Linked DNA regions of Ancylothrix sp. D3o. The protein of the gene in region 1 interacts with the protein of each later gene in a pairwise test. Links are inferred from orthologs where the notes say so. Each region holds a gene or a part of one and is shown in the gene's direction. Other genes may lie near its edges.

Region 1 (10,687 bases):
GTAAAGAGGCCAGGTTTCGTCCTACGCGGTCGCCGGTTTCTGCTTGGATGGCTTGGAGGGCTTTTGAGGGGGCCGGTTTAGGCAAAAGATAGCGCGTAAATAACTCAACGAGGGCCAAGGGCGGTTTGCGGTCAGGGTAGTTGAGGTCATGGCCCACCGGCTCGCTTGTGGGGGCGGTGGCAAATAAATCATCGGTATTGATCAGCAAAACCACAGCCTCAGCGCCAAAAATGCCGAATTCTTGTAAATAGGCAAGTTGATTTCTGGGCCCCCAGGAATTAGCAGAAGCGTTGAGAACTTCGACAGGTTGGGGGTTGGGGGTTGTTTGGAGGCGTTCTACCAATAGCCGCTCAATGAGGGCAGAGAGAATTTGGTTTTGATCTGTCCACCAACTGCCATTAGCCACAGAATCACCCAGGAGTAAAATTCGCTTAGTATTGGCCGGTGGGATAGGGGAGATCGGCTGGCTCCGCATTGAATATTGGTTAATAGAAATTTGATTGCCAAAGCGTTTAACTTTTTGGTTCGGGCTCAGCAGGTAGCCGATACGCGGATGGGGAATGTAGAGCAGGGGGTTTCCCAGACCAAAGATGAGCCTGCCTGCTAGTTCGAGGCTCAGCAAAAGGCTGCTGAGGAGGGTTACAAACACCAAGACGAGAGATAGTTTCATTGATTGAGGGAATTCTACGGGGGTGGCGTTTTGGTTGTTGTGTTTGTGGTAGGGGAGGTTGCCGGCTATATTACTTTAAGGTGTTTTATATGCCTGTGTTTTTTTGTGTGACTGGTAGCCCGCGTCCGAAGGGTAGATTGTGGACTTAATTGAAATTTTTAAAACAGCGAACCCGATTATAGGTGTTGTTCATTTGATGCCCCTGCCAACTTCGCCCCGTTGGGGTGGCAGTTTGCGGGCTGTTCTCGACCGAGCACAGCAAGAGGCGACTGCTTTGGCTTCTGGGGGTGTGAATGGCATCATTGTTGAGAATTTTTTTGATGCTCCGTTTACGAAGGGGTCGGTCGATCCGGCGGTGGTGAGTGCGATGACGCTGATCGTCGGGGAGTTGATGAATTTGGTTACGGTGCCGGTGGGGATTAATGTTTTGCGGAATGATGCCAAAAGTGCTTTGGCCATTGCTTCTTGTGTGGGGGCAAAGTTTATCCGCGTTAATGTTTTAACCGGCATCATGGCTACGGATCAAGGGTTAATAGAAGGTCAAGCCCACGAGTTGATGCGTTACCGCCGCGAGTTGGGCAGTGATGTAAAGATTTTGGCGGATGTTTTGGTTAAACACGCTCGTCCGCTGGGTAGCCCGAATTTAACAACGGCTGTACAAGAAACAATTGAGCGAGGTTTGGCGGATGGGGTAATTTTGTCGGGTTGGGCCACCGGCTCGCCTCCGACTTTGGAAGATTTGGAGTTGGCGACGGCGGCGGCTGATGGTGTGCCGGTGTTTATTGGCAGTGGCGCAAGTTGGGAAAATATCTCGACGCTGATGCAGGCGGCTGATGGGGTGATTGTTTCTTCTTCGCTGAAACGTCATGGCAAAATTGACCAGGCTATTGATCCCATTCGGGTTAGTCAGTTTGTGGAGGCGACACGCCGTTATGTTGCTTCTAAGCCGGTGAGTGTGCAGACAAAAGCTCTGCCGGTGTTGTAGGCTTGGCTACGCCCACCGGCCTTTTAATGGTGGGCAAAATTTTTCAAAGTTTGAATCTAATATCCAGAATTCAATGCTGAGCTTTGCCCCGCATACGTCGTCATTTTTAATTTGCAAACGATAGAATCAAAACGAGATTGGTTAGTTGTCACCGGCACTGTCACACCGGCCCGGTTACAAACAACCAACGACAACTTAAAATCTAAAATCTAAAATCGTTAAATCTAAAAAAGGGTTATGGCTCGCAAACGTTCTACTCCTTGGATTCACCGCAGGTCTCGGTTGCTTATGGCTGGGATTGCTGTTGCGGGGGCTTTGGAAACTGCTTTTTTGACGGTGGTTGAGTTTGCTGGTAAGGCGAGTGCGGTTTGTCCAACCAGCGGTTGTGAGCAGGTGCTTACGAGTCCTTATGCAAAGATATTTGGTGTACCGCTGACTTTGTTTGGTTTTTTGGCTTATGCGACGATGGCCGGTTTGGCGGCGGCGCCTTTGGCTGTGAATCAGTCAACTAATAAGGATTTACGCCTTAAGTTAGAAAATACCACTTGGCCGCTGATGTTTATTCTTGCTACGGCAATGGTGGTTTTCAGCGGTTATTTGATGTATATTTTGGCGTTTAATATTAAGGCGTTTTGTCCTTATTGTTTGGCTTCGGCTTTGTTTTCTTTGTCTCTGTTTGTTCTGAGTTTGGTTGGGCGAGATTGGGATGATATTGGTCAGCTATTTTTTAATGGCGTGATTGTGGCGATGGTGACGATAATTGCGGCGTTGGGAGTCTATGCTAATGCTAATAATGTCATTTCACCGAATACGGCCAATGCTCCGAATGCAGCGCCGGGTAAGGGAGAAGCGCCAGCGGTGACGACGGTTTCGGGTGAGTCAGAAATTGCCCTTGCTCGTCATCTAACCCAAGTAGGAGCGAAGGAATACGGGGCTTTTTGGTGTCCGCATTGTTATGATCAAAAGCAATTGTTTGGTAAAGAAGCTTCGGCTTTGTTGGATTATGTGGAGTGTGACCAAGAGGGCAAAAAATCTCGGACTAAAATGTGTGTAGATGCGGGAATTAAGGGTTATCCAAGTTGGGAAATTAAAGGCCAAATTTTGCAAGGGGTACAATCTCTTGAAAAGTTGGCAGATATTTCTGGATACACCGGCCCGCGTAATTTCAAAAACAATCTGGGCATTCAAACGGCTCCTTAAAGGCTAAATCCACAACAAAGTCCGCCTTTTGGCGGACGGCGTTTTCAAAACAGCAAGATAAGATTTTTTTGGAAAGGAGGATAAAAAGATTATGGCTAAAGTTAATACGACTGAATCGGTGGAAGCGTTGGCTGCGGAAATTGGGGAAAATGTTTATATCGATATTGCCAAATGGCATTTGTATTTGCGGGAGGCTCATTTGCATACGGTTTTGGCTCAGCAGCTTTTTCCTCTGTTAGAAAAGAATGGGGTGAATGAGGATGAGGTTTTGCGTATTTTGCAGGGGACTATTGTTAAGTTGGGTGGGGGAAAAAGGGAGCTTCCTCTGTCTGATTTGGTGCCGGTGCAAGCTCAAGTTCAGTTGATGGATGTTTTGGAAGAGTTTCAGCGGAATATGTAGTTGGGGATTTTTTTAACCGCAGATAAACGCAGATAAACGCAGATAAATGCGATTATCTGTGGTTAGTTTTTATGGGTTATCTGTTGAGTTTTTGGCGAATACGGGCCACGAAAATATCAACTTCGGGTAATTTTAGCTGGGTGGCGAGGAGGGCAAAAATGGCTAAACCGGCCCCTCCGGCTAGGCAAAGTTGGATAAGTTGAATTAGTAATCCTTCGGTTCCTAGGAGTTTTTGGGTTGCTAATAGTGCTCCCCAGGTGACTCCTCCGCAGACAAAACTTGCGCCGGTGAGGGTTAAAAGCGGCCATCCCCAGTCTTGCCAGGGTAAGCCGTTGAGTTTACGGTTTAGGTAAAACAAGAGCATGATCATTGAGATGGCGTTGACTCCGACGGTGGCTAAGACTAAGCCTGGGGCGGCAAAGTATTTAACTAGAATGTAGTCGAGTACAACGTTGATGAAGATGTTTATGATGCTGATCCGAAAGGGGGTTTCGCCGTCGCCTAGGGCGTAAAAAACTCGCACTAATACGTCTCTTCCCAAATAGACGAACATTCCGACTGAGTAGGCGATGAGGACGGGGGCGACAAAGTTTGAGGCGTTTTGGTTAAAGGCACCGCGTTCGTAGATGACTCGGACGATGGGATAGGCAAGGGCGATCATTATAGCACTGAGGGGCAACATTGTCAAGCCGGTGAGGATTAGTCCTTGACGAATGCGGTTTTTAAGTTCGGGCCAGTCTTGGGGGTCGGTGAGGCGGGAGAAGATGGGGAGCATGGGGACGAGCAGGACGTTGGAGATGATGCCGAGGGGGGTTTGGATGAGGAGGCCGGCGTATCCAAGGGCTGCGGCGGCTTGGGGGATGAAGGAGGCAAACCAAAGGTCTGTGTAGACGTTGATTTGCAGCATTCCAGAGGAGAAGGTGGCGGGGCCAAGGATTTTGAGGATGTCGCTGACTCCGGGTTGGTTGAAGTTGAAGCGCAGGCGGAGGGTGCCAAGACCGGCCCGCCATTGGGCAATGACTTGAACTAGCCATTGGAGGATGGCACCGGCCAAGGTTCCCCAAGCAAGGACGAGTCCGCCGAGGAGGGCGTATTGGGGTTGGGTGATGTTCGGGCCCAGGTGGACGGTGAGCCCGATCAAACCAAGGATGAGGGTGAGGCTGGAGAAGAGGGGGCTGATGGAGGGTAGCCAGTATTGATCGGCGGCGTTGAGGGTGCCGAAGCCTATGCCGATGAGGGCGGCGAGTACGGCCATTGGGGCCATGATCCGGAATTGTTGGATGGCGATGTCGCGGATGATTTGGCCTTCGGGGGTTCTGGTGAGGCCGGGGGCTACGAGGTCGGTGGCGGGTGCGGCAAATATTATGAGGAGGATGGTGACGATCAGGAGGATGCCGCCGACTAGGGTGGTGATGGTTTCGACGAGGGGGGCGGCGTCTTCTTTTTTGCGTTTGGCGAGGACGCTGACGATGGCGCTGTGGAAGGGGCCGTTAATTCCGCCCAAGAGGACGAAGAGGAAGCCGGGGATGACGTAGGCGTAGTTGTAGGCGTCTACGGCGGCGCCGACTCCGAAGGCTGCGGCTATGGCTTGTTGCCTGATGAGGCCGAAAATTTTGCTGATGAGGGTGGCGGCGGCGACGATGCCGGCGATGTTGATGAGGGAACGGGTTTTAGGTTTTGTCACTGATGGTTGAGAATAGTTAGGGCTACCGTTGTTTATTTAAGCTTAATGATGAAGTTTGTTTACAAGTATCCGCCTTTGTTGTCGGGGATTTTGATTCGCCGGTATAAGCGGTTTTTTGCGGAGGTGGAGTTGGAGAGTGGGGAGGTTGTGACGGCACATTGTGCGAACACCGGCCCGATGACGGGGGTTTGTGTGCCTGGGGCGCGGGTTTGTGTTTCTTGCTCGGATAATCCTAAGCGGAAGTTGGCTTATACTTGGGAGTTGATTGATTTGGGGAAAAGTCAGCCGGTTTGGGTGGGTGTGAATACGGGTTTGCCGAATCGGGTTATTAAGTTGGCGCTTGAGGAAAAGTTTTTTCCTGAGTTGGGGTTTTATTCGCAGGTTAAGGGGGAGGTTCCGTATGGGGTGGATAAGAAGAGTAGGGTAGATTTTTTGTTGTTAGGAAATGATGTGGATCGGCCTATTTATTTGGAGGTGAAGAATACGACTTTATCTGAGGGTAATTTGGCTTTGTTTCCTGATACTGTGACGGAAAGGGGTCAAAAACATTTGCGGGAGTTGATGGCTTTGTTGCCGCATTCGCGGGGGGTGATGTTGTATTTTATTAATCGGGGAGATTGTACGGAGTTTTCGCCGGGGGATGCGTTTGATCGGGTTTATGGGGAGTTGTTGAGGGAGGGGATTAAGAGGGGTTTGGAGGTTTTGCCGTGCCGGTTTGATGTGTCTCCAGAAGGAGTTAAGTTTTTGGGTTTGGCGCGGTTGGTTGTTTGAGGTTTGGTACGGATTAAACCACCGATTAAACCACCGATTAAACCACCGATTAAAATCGGTGTCTACAAGAAGAAAACCCCCTCCGGGGGTTATAAAGGTTTAAGTGTTGGGAAGGTTTGAAAATTTTATTGAAAATTTCAAGGTGGATTTTAAGCGTTTGATGGTGGGTAGTTTATTGTTGAAATTGGGCGAGTAACCAAGAACCGGCTTTTCCATGATTTTGTTGGCGGCTGCGTTGTAATGCTTCTTCTAGGATGGAAATTTATAAACCGGGTAAGACTTGCGATTGAGTGATTTTTCGACTGCCTCCTTTTTATACAATCTTGTTGAGCAATGGTTTGAAATCGCGCACGCGCATAATTTTCATGGCGTTGATGTTAGCTAGGCCAAACATATTGAAACAGGAGATCACCGCAGGGAAATTCGATAAGTTTGGACTGTTTACTGCTATTCCTCGGACTTCGGTATAAGTTTCATATCTGTATATATGCCTGCGACGCAACTAACAGATCATGTTGCCTGCACTACTTCCCCAAACTTAAACCAACAACAGCTATGTTTTTGCGCCTACTACGCGCCGCCTGAAAAAAAAATAGGTGTGAGCGTAGCAGAACAAATATAAACCTTTTACCTCGCAGGAGGAGCAACTAATTTCCTCTGCACAAACTCTCGATTTTGCAGCGCTTGCGGGTGAGATGGGTTCAGTTTCAAAGCTTCATTCAAAGCCAGCAAAGAATCTGGATATTTTTCCAAAAATCTTAAAGCTATTCCTTTACCGGCCCAAAAATCAGCATTTTTCCCATCAATTTTAAGGGCGCGATTGTAAGTCGTCACCGCTTCTTCATAACGTTTTAAAGACATCAAAGCCAAGCCTCGATTGTAACAAGCTTGAGCCAAATTTGGATTAATTCCAAGAGCGCGATCTGCGGCTTCAATCGCACTTTCATAACGCTGTAACCGCCACAAAGCAGCACTTTGATTCACCCACAAATCAGCCAATGTTGGAGAGTCGCCCACATTCGCATCACCCCTAAGTCCGCGTTCGTAAGCCGCCACCGCATCTTCATGCTGCCCCAAAGTTGTTAAAATTCTACCTTGATTAAACCAAGCTTTAGAAGAATTTGGATTAATAGCAATTGCCTGCTGACTTGATGCCAAAGCATCTTGATACCGGCCTAAACGCCACAAAATACCACTGCGGTTACTCCACGCATCTGCATAATTTGCCTCTAAACCAATTGCCCGGTTAGCAGACGCCAACGCCTCCTCAAAATTGCCTAGGCCGGTCTGTGCTGTTCCCCGTTGATTCCAAGCATAAGCTAACCCGAACTCTCCCCATTTTCCATCTCCTTCTTGAATGGATTTATCACAAGCTTCTAAAGCTTCTTTGTACATATTTAGCCGGTTTAAAGTCGCGCATTGATTCACCAAAGCCAGAGAATATTTAGGATTAACTTTCAGAGCCCATTGATAAGAATTTGCAGCATCAGGATGCCGGCCAATAATTCCTAAAAGAATTCCATGTTGTGTCCAAGCATCAGCATTTTTAGGCTCAATTGCCAACGCCCTGTCATAAGCTGTTATTGCTTCTTCATACCGCATCAATTTTGTTAGAATTTGCGCTCGATTAAGCCAAGCAATTGCCGCTGTACCAGTTCCCCAATTTGCATTAATTTGGAGCGCCCGATCACAAGCATCCAAAGCCTCATAAGATTTGCCTTGCTGCCAGAGTACAACACACTGACCGGCAAAAGCCAAAGAGTAATCAGGTTTTAGCTGAATCGCCCAATCATACGCCACCAAAGCTTCGCTAAATTTTCCTAATTTTGCTAAGGCTTCCCCTCGATAATACCAAGCTGCCGGCGGGCTATTTTTTCCCCAATTCGCATCAGACTTTAGTGCTGTTTCGCAAGTTTGCACAGCATCATTATGTTTACCCAATTCTGATAGCGCCTGACACCGATTTGTTAATACTTGAGAGTTGGCCGGTTGCAAACGCAAAGACCGGTCATAAGACGCCACCGCTTCTTCATACTGACGCTGCACCAGCAGCACATCCCCCCGCTCAGACCACAAGGCCGGATCATTAGGATTCAAACCCAACGCTTGATCGCAAGCTTTCAACGCTTCTTCATATTTTCCTGTGGCTGCCAAACTTCCACACAAATCAGCCCAGTATTTAAAATCTTGCACCTTTTCGGCAGCCATTAACTTAGCACATTGCCCGCCAAAAGTCAAGCCAAAAATTGAGAAATAAACAATAAAATTATGCCCAATTTTTATGGACAATGGGTGGCTTTTACTGACAACTTTGTTGTTTTCCATCGGGCATAATTGCTCCACACAAGTTAACTTTGCTTAGATCAGCGCCTTCTAAATTAGCACCCTTGAGATTGGCTCCACTTAAATTCGCCCACTCCAAGATTGCCCCTTGCAAATTCGCATCTCTCAAGTCCGCATTAAACAAATTTGCTTCCCGTAAATTTGCTTCTTTCAGATTAACACCGGCCAAACTTGCATTACTCAGCCTAGCACGTTTCAGGCTAGATCCTTGCAAATTTGCACCCTCCAAATCAGCGCCGGTTAAATCCCTCTCTTCTACTTCTTTATTCACAATTTCCCAGACTAATCGCCACTTACTTTCTAATAAAACTTTCTCTCCTAATTTGGCATTTTTCAGATTAGCATTCTTTAAATTAGCACCTTCCAAATTGACATTTTTAAGTTCAGCACCGGCCAAATCTACCCCAGCCAAAGAAGCACCCCTCAAATCAGCATAAAGCAGACTCGCATTTGTCAAATTGCTACCGCTTAAATTCGCTCCCCGCAAGTCCACAATAAACAGGTAAGCTGATTCTAGTTTCACCCTTTGCAAATTTGCTTTTTGTAAATCCAAACTTTGTAAACTTGCCCCACTTAAATTTGCCCCCACCATTGTTTCACCGGCAGCACCTTTGTTGACAAGTTGCCACACCGGCTGACCTTTGCTATCGAGTTTTGTTGCATCGTCTATAGTCGTGCCTTTTAAATTTGTCCGAAATAAATTCGCTGCTTCTAAATTTGCACCTTTTAAATTCGACCCTTCCAAACTTCCGCCTTCCAAGTTCGCACTTTTTAAAATTGCTTTTTCCAAATCGGCATTTTTTATTTGGGCATTTTTCAAATTTGCTTCCGACAAATCCGCCTCTTTTAAATTGGCATTTTCTGGGTTCGCCCCTTCTAAAATTGCTTGCTTAAGAGTGGCTTTTTCCAAATTTGCATTGGTTAAATTGGCATTTGTCAACCCCGACTCATTCAGCTTGGCATTTTTCAAATTCGCCCGAAATAAATTTGCTCCTTTTAAATTTGCTCCTTCCAAATTTGCTCCTTCCAAATTTGCCCCTTCCAATTTGGCATCCCCCAAATCGGCATCAGTTAAATCTGCCCCTTTCAAATTTGCACCGCGAAGCTCAACACCGGCCAGCCTCGCCCCCCGTAAATTACACTCGGCACACTGTCCTGTTTTTTCTAACTGTTCTAGTTGTCGCTGACTGGCAGCGCGTGTGGGTGTTGGCAAATACAAACATCCCAAAAATAGCAGAATTCCTAGCCAAATTTTGACCGGAAAACCGGCCTTTTTAACTAAATAATTTATCCCCCAAAAAATACCGATCATCATCATATTATTTACCCTCCATCGCTTCTTTTTCTCCCCTTTTTTGGCATCAGCCCGGTTTAGAACATCAATTCACTTGTGGCGATAATTCTGCCGGTTCGAGAGGCACATCTGGCGGTGGTTTAATCGCACCATCACCGGCACCGGCCCCATCAGCACCGGCACCGGCACCGGCCCCATCTTTCCCTGAAGCCGCCCCATCACCGCCGGCCCCATCTTTCCCTGAAGCCGCCCCATCTTTCCCTGAAGTAGCCCCATCTTTTGGTGGAGCCGGAGGAGGAGGTGGCGGTGGAGCCAATCTTTCAATAATCACCGATCTTTTAATTTCTTTGCCCTCCTCATTTGTAACTTGAAGAGTCAGCGTTTCCGTCCCCGCTTCTGGACTGATTGGGTAAGCCACCTGCCCCTGTGCCAGCACACTACCAGGAGAGGGTACCAGTTCCACTTTTATATTTTTGCTGCCTTGAACTTGCCAAGAAAAAATAATAAAACGCTCCTTATTTGTTGCCAAATCAACAATATATTTAGGCGGAGCCGGTTTGCCATTAATATTAAATTCCGTAATTTCTGTAACAACCGCAGCGGCGGTAACTTTGATTTTTTCTGTTTTTTGAGATTCTAATTTTTCGGGTAAATTTTGCTGTTGTATCACCGTTAGCTCAAAAATATACTCTCCGGCTTGAGTCGCGTTTGTTGGCACATTTTGGCACACTAAAGTTTCCGATTCAACCTCCTGTGCGGAAGTTTCATTTGTGGCCGGTGGAACAACACAATAAGGTTGCAGTTCCGCCGGTGTACCATTACTAAAGTCATAGCGTTTTAAAGGGCTAATGACCGAGTTATCCGGGGCGCGACCAATCAAAGTTAATTCTTTAATTTGTTTGGGATTAGCAACTTTCCAATTTAAAAGCACAGAATTACTGCTTGTGGCCGGCGGTTGAGAGGCTGGATCACTAGGAGTAGCGGTGGAAGCTACTGCTTCTTGGTAAGCCGGTTGTGTAGAGGCAAATTCGAGAATTTTTGCCCCAGGAAGCGGTAAAATTTTTAGGGTATTAGTTTTAACTATTTCGGAAGGAACCCCACTGCTGGTTTTGGGAATAACCGCTAATTCAAACACATAATCACCGGGGCTAGTTGCGCCCGTTGGAATTTTCTGGCAAAGCAAAACCGGCAACTCTCCTGTGACTTGGTTTGTAAGGCAATAGCCTTTAAGTTCTGGGGGGATACCTTGACTGAAATCGTAGCGTTTTAAAGGGCTATTAACTGAGTTATCAGGAGCGCGACCAATCAAAGTTAATTCTTTAAGTTCCGAAACATTAATT
Region 2 (10,834 bases), on another replicon or contig:
TTTCCCATCTATTTTGTAGAAGTGCAATTTTACAAAGAAAATGACTTCTACTTTCGCTTTTTTGGAGAAATTTTTCTCTATCTGGCGCAATACAAACCAAAAAGAAATCCTTGGTACGCTGTTGTCATTTATCCCACAAGGGATATGGAAGCAGAAGAAACCTTACAATATGGCATTCTTTTAGAAAGTCAGCGTGTAAGGCGGGTGTATTTGGATGAGTTAGAAGAATTGCCAGAAAATTCGATAGGTTTGGGAATTGTAAAATTAGTGATGACACCGGCAGAAAACACAACAGAACAAGCACGACAATTAATTGACCAGACAAGACAACAGTTAGCCGGTGAAGATATCCAGCGGGATGTCTTAGAATTGTTAGAAAGGGTTCTTGTCTATAAATTGCCACAGTTAAGCACACAGGAGCTTGAGCAAATGTTCACTTTAGAAGACTTAAAAAAGACCAGGGTTTACCAGGAAGTCCGGGCCGAAGTCCAGGTAGAAAATGTGCAGCGTTTGCTTCAGATTGGCCTGAGTTTAGACCAAATTGCTCTAGGATTAGATTTGCCAATTGAAGAAGTAAGAAAAATCGCTGAACAATCTCAATCTTAGCTTGTTTAGGTTGGGAGTAGCTTAACTATTAAGAGCATTTCCCAACCTGTAAATTTTACATAACTTGCCGGCCAAACAGTTACGATACCTCAGAAAAACTCATTTTTTTTCTTAAAAAAGAGCCGGGGCTACAAAACCTAAAAAAATAAACCCAACCCCCATAACCAACTTCCAAAAACGCGGATAACTGTTATACGTTTTCCCCGTATCTGTTTTAATTTTCAGCAAATCAACCCAAGGGCCAACCCCCCGCCGAAACCAACCAATTGCACTCACTTCTTCCCCAATCAAACTACTCGCAAGACCAGTACCAAAAAAGAAATTACCAACCGGCCCTAACCAAGAAGCATACCGCAAATACATCAAGCCTGTTTTATCTTTAATCTTCAGATCCGAACCGGCAATATATCCCGCATCTCCGCGTCCAATTAACTCCCCATCAAGCTGTACAAATTTGCCCCGCAATAAACTAGCATAGGGGTCAGACATCAAAGTTAAAACATCAGACTTTGGTGCAAGCGGCGGTTGCGGAAACATGAACGCCGCCTTAATAATCATTCCCAAGCCAATACCGGTAAACCACAACCAGAAAAACACCTTAAAATTGCCAGCCACAAACAACATTATCAACCCTAGTGCAAACCCAATAACCGCCACCAAAAAATCCGATTTAAACAGCAACAAATCTAAAGCAAAATCTCCGTAAAGTCGTTTCTTGCTCAACTTTTTGCCTTCTCGCACCACGCGAGCCATGTCAAATTCTGTTTCTAAACCTAACTGTTCCGCATAAGTTGTTAAGGCACGAATTCTTTTTCCTGTCAAGGGATGCGTTGAATTTAACTCCACCCACCAACCCCAAGGATTAAACATATCCCACAAGAAAACTTTACCAATTTGGGCCGGTTGTGCTGCAATACGATAAGCTGTTCCCGAAGTAGCTGCTGCCTTGGGATCATAAATTCCTAAAGCACGAGTTCCTTCAATTAATTGACTCGGTTCTTTTGCTTTTTGCCCTTCTTCTACAATGCCATAAGCAATTTTAATCAAAGCCCGCGATAACCCATTAGGATTGCCGGTGACTTCTGCTGCAAAACGATCTGCAAAATATTCCCGTGTCCGCGATAAGTACAGCGTTAAATACGTTCCTATCAAATAAAAAAAGTAGGCCATTGTTGCAGCCGTCTCAATACTATCTCGGATTTTTTTGTTGTCGATATAATTCTTCAACCGGCGCCCATAACTGTACACCAAATAAGTAATCTGTACCAGCGTTGCAGCCAAGGTCATCACGGCAAAATCCCAATGCACAATATGACCTAATTCGTGTGCGTAAACCGTCGCTATTTCGTCATCATCTAAGTAAGTAAATAATCCCTTACTAACCACCAGACGAGCCGTATTTGGCAAAGACCCATAAGTAAAAGCTGTTGGATTTTCGTCATCAATAATTCCTAATCGCGGTTGCTGGAGTTTTTTGTTTTGACAAACTTGGCGAATTACTTTAGCCGTCTCAGGGCTTTTTCGCTCAATTTCTGATAAATTTACCCAGCGCGTTCCATAAAGCCAATTTTGCGCTAAATCCATCAAAATCGGCGATAAGAAAAACATCACTGCATTGAAAACAATTGTAACTATAATTGCTAGTCCTAAACCCATTGAAGGATTATTACTTTGCCAAATAAGACCCAAATTCAAAAACAGCACCAAAACCATGCCAAAAAGCAACGACAGGGTAACACCACTCGCTAGTCCTAAACTGCCGGCAAACCCCACCATTGCCAGTTTGACACTTATTTTTGCGGCCCGTCCCGCCTTGGCAAAGCGATTTGTGTTTTCTGGTTGAGATATTTGCGAATTTTCTGCCGGCAGGCCGGTTTTTGGTTTCTTTAAAGAGGGAAGTGTTTGTTGTACCCAACTTTGAACTAAAGGATTTTGATTTTGTTGGAGTTGCTCACACAAAGCAAGCGCTTTTTCTAAATGGCCGGTGCGCTGATAAGCTTTTACTAGCCACATTTGGGCCTGGGAATAATCTTGAGAGTTGCTATCTTCACAAAGCTGTAAATATTCTTCCAACAGCGGAATCGCTTCCACATAACGCCGCTGTTTGATTGCTATATTTCCAGCCTGAAAAAGTTCGCCGGCTTGTTTTTTTGCTGGAGTTGCCGATTTTACTGTGGTTGACAACACCGCTGCTATTTTTTCTACCCAACTTTTTACCTGTGGGTTTTCATAAGTTGCCATTTGCTGACAAATTTCTAATGCCTTTTCTGGCTGTTTGTAGCCCTGATACGCCTTCACCAACCACATCTGCGCTTGAATGTAATCTTTTGAACGGGTATCCGCGCAACTCTGACAAAACATTTCCAGATGTTCAATAGCCTCAAAATAGCGTTTTTGACTTGCAGCTTCTATTCCTGCTGTCAATGTGACCGAATTGGGAGACATAAGCATTGCCTCAGTTTACAACTTTATAGAATCTTCGAGGTGAAAATTCCTGATTACGATAATAAAAGTTCCCTATTTGAGAATTTAAATATCACAGCGATTCCAAAAATTTAAAATTCTTAATATTCTCTCTCCAAAAAATAATCCTTTGTCGGCTCTGAACTCAATCCCCCCAAATTACCTAATTTTAAGGGAGAATAGGGGGAGTGAGGGGGATAAACTTTTGCTAGAAAAAAGTTAAGGCATTTTCTCGCGGAAAATCTCTAAAACTGCATCGTGAATCGCGCCATTACTGACGATAACTCCCTGATTATTCATCATTTTTACAGCCTCGGAAAAATTCAGGGCAATTCCGTACATATCGGTGACGCGACCCCCAGCTTCTTCTACTACAATAGCCCCCGCTGCATGATCCCAAATATTCTCTCGATAGTTCGGTGTTTTTGGAGAAGGTAAACGCATATAAAGTGCTGCCATTCCACAGGCAACTGCGCCATATTTTGCCTGCGAATCCATCCGCACGGAAGCTGATGTAAATCCTACTGCTTGTGCTACTGCATTTTGCCGGTCTTGATCGCCATGTGCTGCTTCTACACTCTCAACAAATCGCATATTTGTAACATCATCCACACTCACAACTTTGATGGGACGCAACTCGCCACCGGCCAAAGGCATCATTTCTGCACCTTCGCCACGCACCGCCACAAATAACGCCCCAACTTCGCCGGAATCAAGCTTGAAGGCGGGACAGGCCAAAACTCCAACCTTGACATCACCGGCCTCTACCAGCGCCAAGGCGACGGCATACTGGTCTTGCCGCAAAAAGCCTTTGGTGCCATCAATCGGGTCAAGTGTCCAAAAACGCGGCGCTACTTTGCCATTGCCTCGGTCGATCCAGTCGAGCACTTGTTCCGAGGTGGCATCAGGTAGGATTTCTTTAACATAGTTTGTTACTTTTGTCAAGTTTTCTGCCATTGCCGGCTCACGGAGTTGAGCGGCGTCTTCTTCTCCGACGATGGGATCTTCTGGGAAGGCTTCGCTGACGGCTTTGCAAATGATGGCTTGTGAGCCATAGTCTGCCACTGTGACGGGGCTTTTGTCGCTTTTTTCAATCGCGGGGGGTATGGCGGCGCGGACTTGTTCGCAGAGTTTGGCGGCGCTGATGGCGGCATCAATGGCGATTTGTTTTTCTTTTTGGTAGGACATGGATTTTTTTTTGAAGGTTGTTTTGAGGCTGATATTTTAGACTACTTTAGTGTGGGGTTTTTTTTTCAAGGCAAGGACGCAGATGTTGGCTATTAGGCCCACAGAGGCTTGTTTGAGTTTTTTAGATTGATGTTTAAGGCTTTGCTTAACGGGTTTTTTTTGGTGTCAGAAAGGTTTAAAATTAGGAAATAAGTTAATTTTTGCTGATGTTTTTGAATTATGACGGCGATTGAATTGGCTATTCCTTCTCTTGTGGAAATTGGGCGAGTTACTCGTGACAGCGCACGTCTGCTTGGGGTGCTTTCTTCTGAGGCAAAAAATGCCGCGCTTGAGGCAATTGCTGCTAGTTTGGAGGCTGAGGCGGAGGCGATTTTAGCAGCAAATGCGGCAGATTGTGAGGCGGCTGTTGCCGAAGGTATTGCTAAGCCGCTTTATAATCGTTTGAAATTAGATGAGACAAAATTAAAGGCTGCGATAGCCGGTGTGCGCGATGTAGGGCGTTTAAGTGAGCCTATCGGAGAAATTCAAATTAAGCGCGAGTTAGATGAGGGTTTAATTCTTAAACGGGTAACTTGTCCTTTGGGTGTTTTGGGGGTGATTTTTGAGGCGCGTCCTGATGCCGTGATTCAAATTACGAGTTTGGCAATTAAGTCTGGTAATGGTGTTATTTTGAAGGGCGGAAAAGAGGCTTTGCGTTCTTGTCAAGCAATTGTGAAGGCAATTCACGATGGGTTAAAAAATACGGATGTACCGGCAAATGCTGTGCAATTGTTGACGACAAGGGAGGAAACTTTGGGGTTGTTGCAGTTGGATCAGTATGTGGATTTGATTATTCCTAGAGGTTCTAATTCTTTTGTGCGGTTTGTTCAAGATAATACTCGGATTCCTGTTTTGGGTCATGCGGAAGGAATTTGTCATCTTTATGTTGATAAATTGGCGGATATAGAGAAAGCTGTGCCGGTGACGGTGGATTCTAAAACGCAGTATCCAGCGGCTTGTAATGCTATTGAAACGCTGTTAGTTAACCGGGAAATTGCAGCGAAGTTTTTGCCTTTGGTTGCTGAGGCTTTGCGAGAGCAAAAGGTAGAATTGCGGGGGGATGAGGCTACTTGTGAATTTATCGATGCTGTGCCGGCTTCTCAGGAAGATTGGATGACAGAATATAGCGATTTAATTTTGGCTATTAAAGTGGTGGATTCTGTTGAGGAGGCAATTAAGCATATTAATACTTATGGCTCAAAACATACAGAGGCAATTGTTACCGAAAATGCCGAAATTGCTAAGAAGTTTTTAGCCGAAGTTGATGCGGCGGGGGTTTATCATAATTGTTCGACGCGCTTTGCTGATGGCTTCCGTTATGGTTTTGGTGCCGAAGTGGGAATTAGTACACAACAAATGCCTCCCAGGGGGCCGGTGGGTTTGGAAGGTTTGGTAACTTATAAATATCAGGTGGTAGGTGCCGGTCATATTGTCGCTACCTATGCCGGTAAGGATGCTAAACCTTTTACTCATAAGGATTTGTAAAAATCGATTTTTTTAACCCGGTTACTTTTAAAAAACCGGGTTTTTTTGTAATATAATAATCAAGGCTATAAAAAAACACCGGCCCGCTTGAGGAAACAACAAAATGGCAAGAACCGAAACAATAGAAATACTATCCAGCCGCGAATTAGACAAAATGCGGACGGCGGGAAGATTGGCGGCGGAATTGTTGGCGCATCTTGAACCAATGGTTAAACCAGGAGTTAGCACCCTCGAACTTAATGACGAGGCAGAACGTTGGACAAAAGCTCATGGTGCAACGAGCGCACCCTTGGGTTATAAAGGTTATCCCAAGTCGATTTGTACGAGTGTTAATGAAGTGATTTGTCACGGTATCCCAAACGCTAAAGAAGTTCTTAAAGATGGGGATATTATTAATATTGATGTTACGCCTTTAGTTGATGGTTATCATGGCGATACATCAAAAACTTTTTTTGTCGGTACGCCTTCACCTTTGGCGAAAAAATTGGTAGAGGTGACGGAAAAATGTTTGATGTTGGGAATAGCAGAAGTTAAACCGGGTGCTCGCACCGGCGATATTGGGGCGGCAATTCAAGAGTATGCTGAGGCAATGGGTTTTTCTGTGGTGCGGGATTTTTCGGGTCATGGTGTCCACCGCGTTTTTCACACCGCGCCGGAGATTTTACACTTTGGAAAACGCGGTACTGGAAAACGTTTTCGTGCGGGGATGGTTTTTACGATTGAACCGATGATTAATGAGGGTACTTGGGAGGCAGAAGTTCAGGCGGATGGTTGGACGGCTTTAACAAAAGATCGCAAGCTTTCTGCTCAATTTGAGCATACGGTGGCGGTGACGGAAGATGGTGTGGAAATTTTGACTTTGTTGCCTTAAAATTGGTAGGTTGGGTTTAGCAACCCAACCTACATAAGTTTAGTTTGGCGAAAAATTATGGATTGTATAAAGCTTACCGATATTCGTTGTTATGGTTACACCGGCTATCTGCCAGAAGAACAAGTTTTAGGGCAATGGTTTGAGGTCGATTTGACTTTATGGTTAGATTTAAGGGCGGCTGGAAAAAGTGATGCAATTGAGGATACTTTGGATTATCGTAAGGTGATTTCAACCACGAAAAATATAGTAAAAAATTCCAAATTTGCCTTAATTGAAAGGCTGGCTGAGGCGATTGCTGAGGCGATTTTGGAGTTTGCTGAGGTTGAAAAAATACAGGTTTGTATGACTAAGCCGGCTGCGCCTATTCCTGATTTTGGCGGGAAAATTACGGTGGAAATTTTGCGAGAAAAATAAGGGGAAAAAAGGCTGACAAGTTGCCGGCCTTTTTTCGTAGGTCAATTTTTAATCATCAGGGGTGCTTGATGTGGCGCTATCATCTTGCATCCAAGCGAGGCATTTTTGCATTTGTTGACGCATTGTTTCTGGGTTTGAATGATACCGGCGTCCGTGTCCGGGGAGTACCCATTCAAAGTTATATTCAGCTAATTTTTGCATTGATTTAATTTGTTCGGGCCAGGAATACCAGCAATAGCGGCGAAAGGCATAAAGTTGGTGCAAATAAGTTGACCAAGCGAGATGATCGCCGGTGAAAAGAAATTTGTTTTTGTAAAGCAAAACGGTGTGCCCTTTGCTGTGTCCTGGTACGGGAATAATTAATACATCTGGCAAAAATTCCACCGTCTCATTTCCGCTTAATTGCATTTCGACATCGCGGGTGTCGGCTGTAATATCGTCTTTATGCAATATTCTTTGGCAGTTAAAATGTGCTTTAAATTTGGCGTGATCGGCTACATCATCTCTGTGGGTGAGGTACATATAACGCACTCCTCCCATTGCTTCTAAACGTTTTACTAATGGCGCTGTAAATCGCGGGGAATCAATTAAAATATTGGCTTGATCGTGTACCATTAAGTAGCTGGCTGCGGCAAAGGAATCTTGGGAATGATAGCCGCAATGGTAAACATTTTCTTCGACTAAAAGGGGGAGGGTTTCTTGGGCTTTTTTGATGTCTTTTGGCTTTTCAATTGTGCCGATGGATGCGGTGGGACAAGATAAAAGCGCTTGCATGGCTTGCAGTCTTTCAAGTTGGCTGGCCGGCTGGTTATAGACTGCGGACTGTTCATTTTCTCTGTGGAAAGTGGCCGGTGCCATCCACCGGCAAGTATCGCAGTCAATACAGGTATTATCTACATAAAAGTCGCCGGAAATATTTTCTGGCCGGCGTTGTTGTAATGTTGCCATATTTTTTTTCTAATAAAATTTTATTTTAACGCTTTCCCCTCCTGCCTGTAGGGGCAACCACAGCCAGCGTTTGTTTCGCTTCCTGTAGGGGGAATTGCCTACAGGAGGATTTTAGGTCTGACTAAAATTAGTTGTGAGTTTCGAGAAAAATTCGGATGGTTTCTAAGGCTTTGCAGAAGGTTTAATAATATTTAAAATCGCCTTTAGCATCGACAATAAAAGTTTCATTTTTGGTTTTTTAGTCTAGCGTTTTGATGCGAGATTAAAAAAGAGGGATTTTTCTAGGTGTTCGTATTCTCTCTAGGGGCCGTTTTTTGCTTCCCAGGTTGGGGGATCTTGGTTGAATGCGCTATAGTTTTCGCTGTATTCCTCAAGCATTTTTTCGATGCGGGTAATATCCATTTCCCTATCCGTTGAGTAGGTTTTCGGGAATTTATTGTAAAACTTGTTGGAGAGTTTTTAACATCAAATAGGCAGAAGTGGCGCCGGGATCTTGATGGCCGATACTTCTTTCTCCTAAATAAGTTGCCCGTCCTTTTTTGGCGATTAAGGGGATGGTATTTTTCATGCCTTGTTCGGCTGCAATGACGGCTTCTTTTAAGGCTTCAAGGGTGTTATTTCCTTCAGAGATGGCTTTTGTGAAGGTTTGAGAGGCTGGTTGTAGGGTATCTAACATTGTTTTCTCTCCCAAGTTGGCTTTGCCGCGTTCTCTGACTCCAGAAAGGCCGGTTTCTAAGAGTTTTGCTGTGTCTTCTGGGGTTAATTCTGAGAGACCGGTGACTGCATTACTTGCGCGTAAAAAAAAGGTTCCATACAAAGCACCGCTTGCTCCGCCTACGCTTGAAATAAGAGTCATGCTAACAGCTTTTAAGATGTTGCTGATATCTTTTTCAGCGAGGGTGGGAAGCTGAGTTAAAACTTTTTGGAAACCGCGATTCATGTTAATGCCGTGATCGGCATCTCCAATGGCGGCATCGAGTTCTGTGAGGTAGTCTTTATTTTGCTCGATAACGGTTGCGTAGGTTTGCAACCATTGGAGAATTTGCTGTTTTGTAGTCATGCTTTTAAACTCCCCAGCGCAAGCTGGCTGTTTTCACCGGCGCATCCCAAAGTTTGATCATTTCTTCATCTAATTTTAGCAAAGTTATTGAGACTCCTTGCATTTCTAAGGAAGTGATGTAAGGGCCGATTAAGTTGCGGATAATTGTGATGTTTTTCTTTTCACAAATTTGGGCTAATTGGCGATAGATGATATAGAGTTCGGAAAGGGGAGTTCCACCCATGCTGTTGACAAATGCTAAGACAGAATCACCCGATTGAAAAGGCGGGGTTGTTAATTCTAATTCTTCCCATTCTTGGCTTTCTAAATTCAATTCGCGGATGGTGCGTATGTAGGGGGGATCTTCGAGAATGGAAAAAGTTAACATTTCGCTTATTTGATCGGCGGTTTTGATTTCCATGCGTTGCCGGCCTGGTTCGCCGTGTATGCCTATGCCAAATTCTATTTCATTGTCTGCTAATTCAAAGGTGGGGCTACCTTTGGCGGGAACGGTGCAGGATGTAAGGGCAATTCCGATGCTGCGTCCGTTGAGGTTTACTTTGCGGCAAAGGTTGGCAAGTTGTTGTAAATTGTAGCCTTTTTCGGCACCGGCACCGCAGATTTTTTCTGCTAAAACAGTTGTGCCAACTCCGCGCCGGCCTTGGGTATATAAACTGTCTTTTACGGCGCAATCATCATCGATTAAAATGTTGATCATGGGGAGGTTTTCGGAGGAGGCAATTTCGGCTGCCATCTCGAAGTTCATCACATCGCCGCTATAGTTTTTAACGATGTTTAAAACGCCGTTGCCGCTGTTAACTTTTTTGGCTGCTTCTAACATTTGATCGGGGGTGGGGGAGGTGAAGATTTCACCCGGACAGGCGGCATCTAACATTCCCATTCCAACAAAGCCGGTGTGCATGGGTTCGTGTCCGCTACCGCCGCCAGAAATGAGGGCGACTTTGTTTTGAATGGGGGCATCTTTGCGGTAGACAAAGGTGGGATCAAAGTTAATTTTGATGAGGTCGGGGTGTGCTAATGCCATGCCTTCAAGGCTTTCGCGGACGACATTTTCGGGAGAGTTGATGAGTTTTTTCATGGTTTAGTAATCGCCATAATTGATGAGGAGGTTAACAGTAAAAGGTAAGAGTTAAGTTAATTTTTTTCCACCCAAACTGTAACGGCTGCATTGGCAATTAACATTTCATTATTTTTATCATTTAGCCCTTCAATTGCCCGCCCTTGAACCACCATGCCGCCTTGCTCAACTTTTAGGGTTTTTTGACCAAAAGGTAAGACTGCCAAAACTTCATCTTCTCGCACTTGTTCGGGATAGGGGACTGCAACTTGTACCTCTACGATCATTTGATTTGGATGGCTTAATCCTGCGACTTCCCAAATTCCAAGTAAGGCGTTATTTGCTATCGCATTGCGGACGGCTCTTGCGGCTGCAACCGTCGGTTCTTGTCCGTGCTGATCAATTCCCATTCCCATTTCAATGATAAAGCATTTGCGTGCCATAGTCACCTCTTTTTTTTTGATTTTTCTAGTTTAGTTTGAGTTCAAATTATAAGCAATTTTGGGCAACAAATAGAGCTTTTAAAAAAGTCATTCGACCCAGAAAAGACTGCCAACATATTCGCGTACTGCCGCTGCTGAATCCAACTCTAACACATCTTGAGCAATAATCTCGGCTTCTGCCATACTTAACTCGGAAATTATTTTTTTCACTTCCGAAATCATCGACACATTGACGCTCAATTCATCCACTCCTAATCCTA

The links.
Region 2: the proteins of sfsA (region 1) and NG798_RS21730 interact in binary tests that used the Escherichia coli proteins (3 or more experiments, as listed by UniProt). The link is inferred for Ancylothrix sp. D3o from one-to-one orthologs.

Annotation. Positions count from the first base shown.
Region 1 is NZ_JAMXEX010000001.1:42,512-53,198, forward strand. What follows is about bases 4,066-6,847. They hold sfsA (DNA/RNA nuclease SfsA), read left to right. Parts: upstream 4,066-4,984; coding sequence 4,985-5,710; downstream 5,711-6,847. Other genes in these bases: murJ (murein biosynthesis integral membrane protein MurJ), read right to left, coding at 4,066-4,939; NG798_RS00235 (tetratricopeptide repeat protein), read right to left, coding at 6,338-6,847. Outside these bases: NG798_RS00205 (SGNH/GDSL hydrolase family protein), read right to left, coding at 1-670; photosystem I biogenesis protein BtpA, read left to right, coding at 810-1,655; NG798_RS00215 (vitamin K epoxide reductase family protein), read left to right, coding at 1,893-2,855; NG798_RS00220 (DUF3181 family protein), read left to right, coding at 2,947-3,255; more of murJ, read right to left, coding at 3,332-4,065; more of NG798_RS00235, read right to left, coding at 6,848-8,035; NG798_RS00240 (pentapeptide repeat-containing protein), read right to left, coding at 8,010-9,371; NG798_RS00245 (hypothetical protein), read right to left, coding at 9,433-10,687. UniProt on the Escherichia coli protein: Binds to DNA non-specifically. Could be a regulatory factor involved in maltose metabolism.
Region 2 is NZ_JAMXEX010000017.1:8,910-19,743, reverse strand. The notes cover bases 3,700-6,628. They hold NG798_RS21730 (glutamate-5-semialdehyde dehydrogenase), read left to right. Parts: upstream 3,700-4,476; coding sequence 4,477-5,781; downstream 5,782-6,628. Other genes in these bases: map (type I methionyl aminopeptidase), read left to right, coding at 5,885-6,628; NG798_RS21735 (3'(2'),5'-bisphosphate nucleotidase), read right to left, coding at 3,700-4,257. Also shown: NG798_RS21745 (Rpn family recombination-promoting nuclease/putative transposase), read left to right, coding at 1-606; NG798_RS21740 (zinc metalloprotease HtpX), read right to left, coding at 718-3,051; more of NG798_RS21735, read right to left, coding at 3,289-3,699; more of map, read left to right, coding at 6,629-6,652; folB (dihydroneopterin aldolase), read left to right, coding at 6,710-7,066; NG798_RS21715 (MBL fold metallo-hydrolase), read right to left, coding at 7,115-8,014; dihydroxyacetone kinase subunit DhaL, read right to left, coding at 8,448-9,074; dihydroxyacetone kinase subunit DhaK, read right to left, coding at 9,079-10,152; NG798_RS21700 (Lin0512 family protein), read right to left, coding at 10,209-10,574; ptsP (phosphoenolpyruvate--protein phosphotransferase), read right to left, coding at 10,662-10,834. UniProt on the Escherichia coli protein: Catalyzes the NADPH-dependent reduction of L-glutamate 5-phosphate into L-glutamate 5-semialdehyde and phosphate. The product spontaneously undergoes cyclization to form 1-pyrroline-5-carboxylate.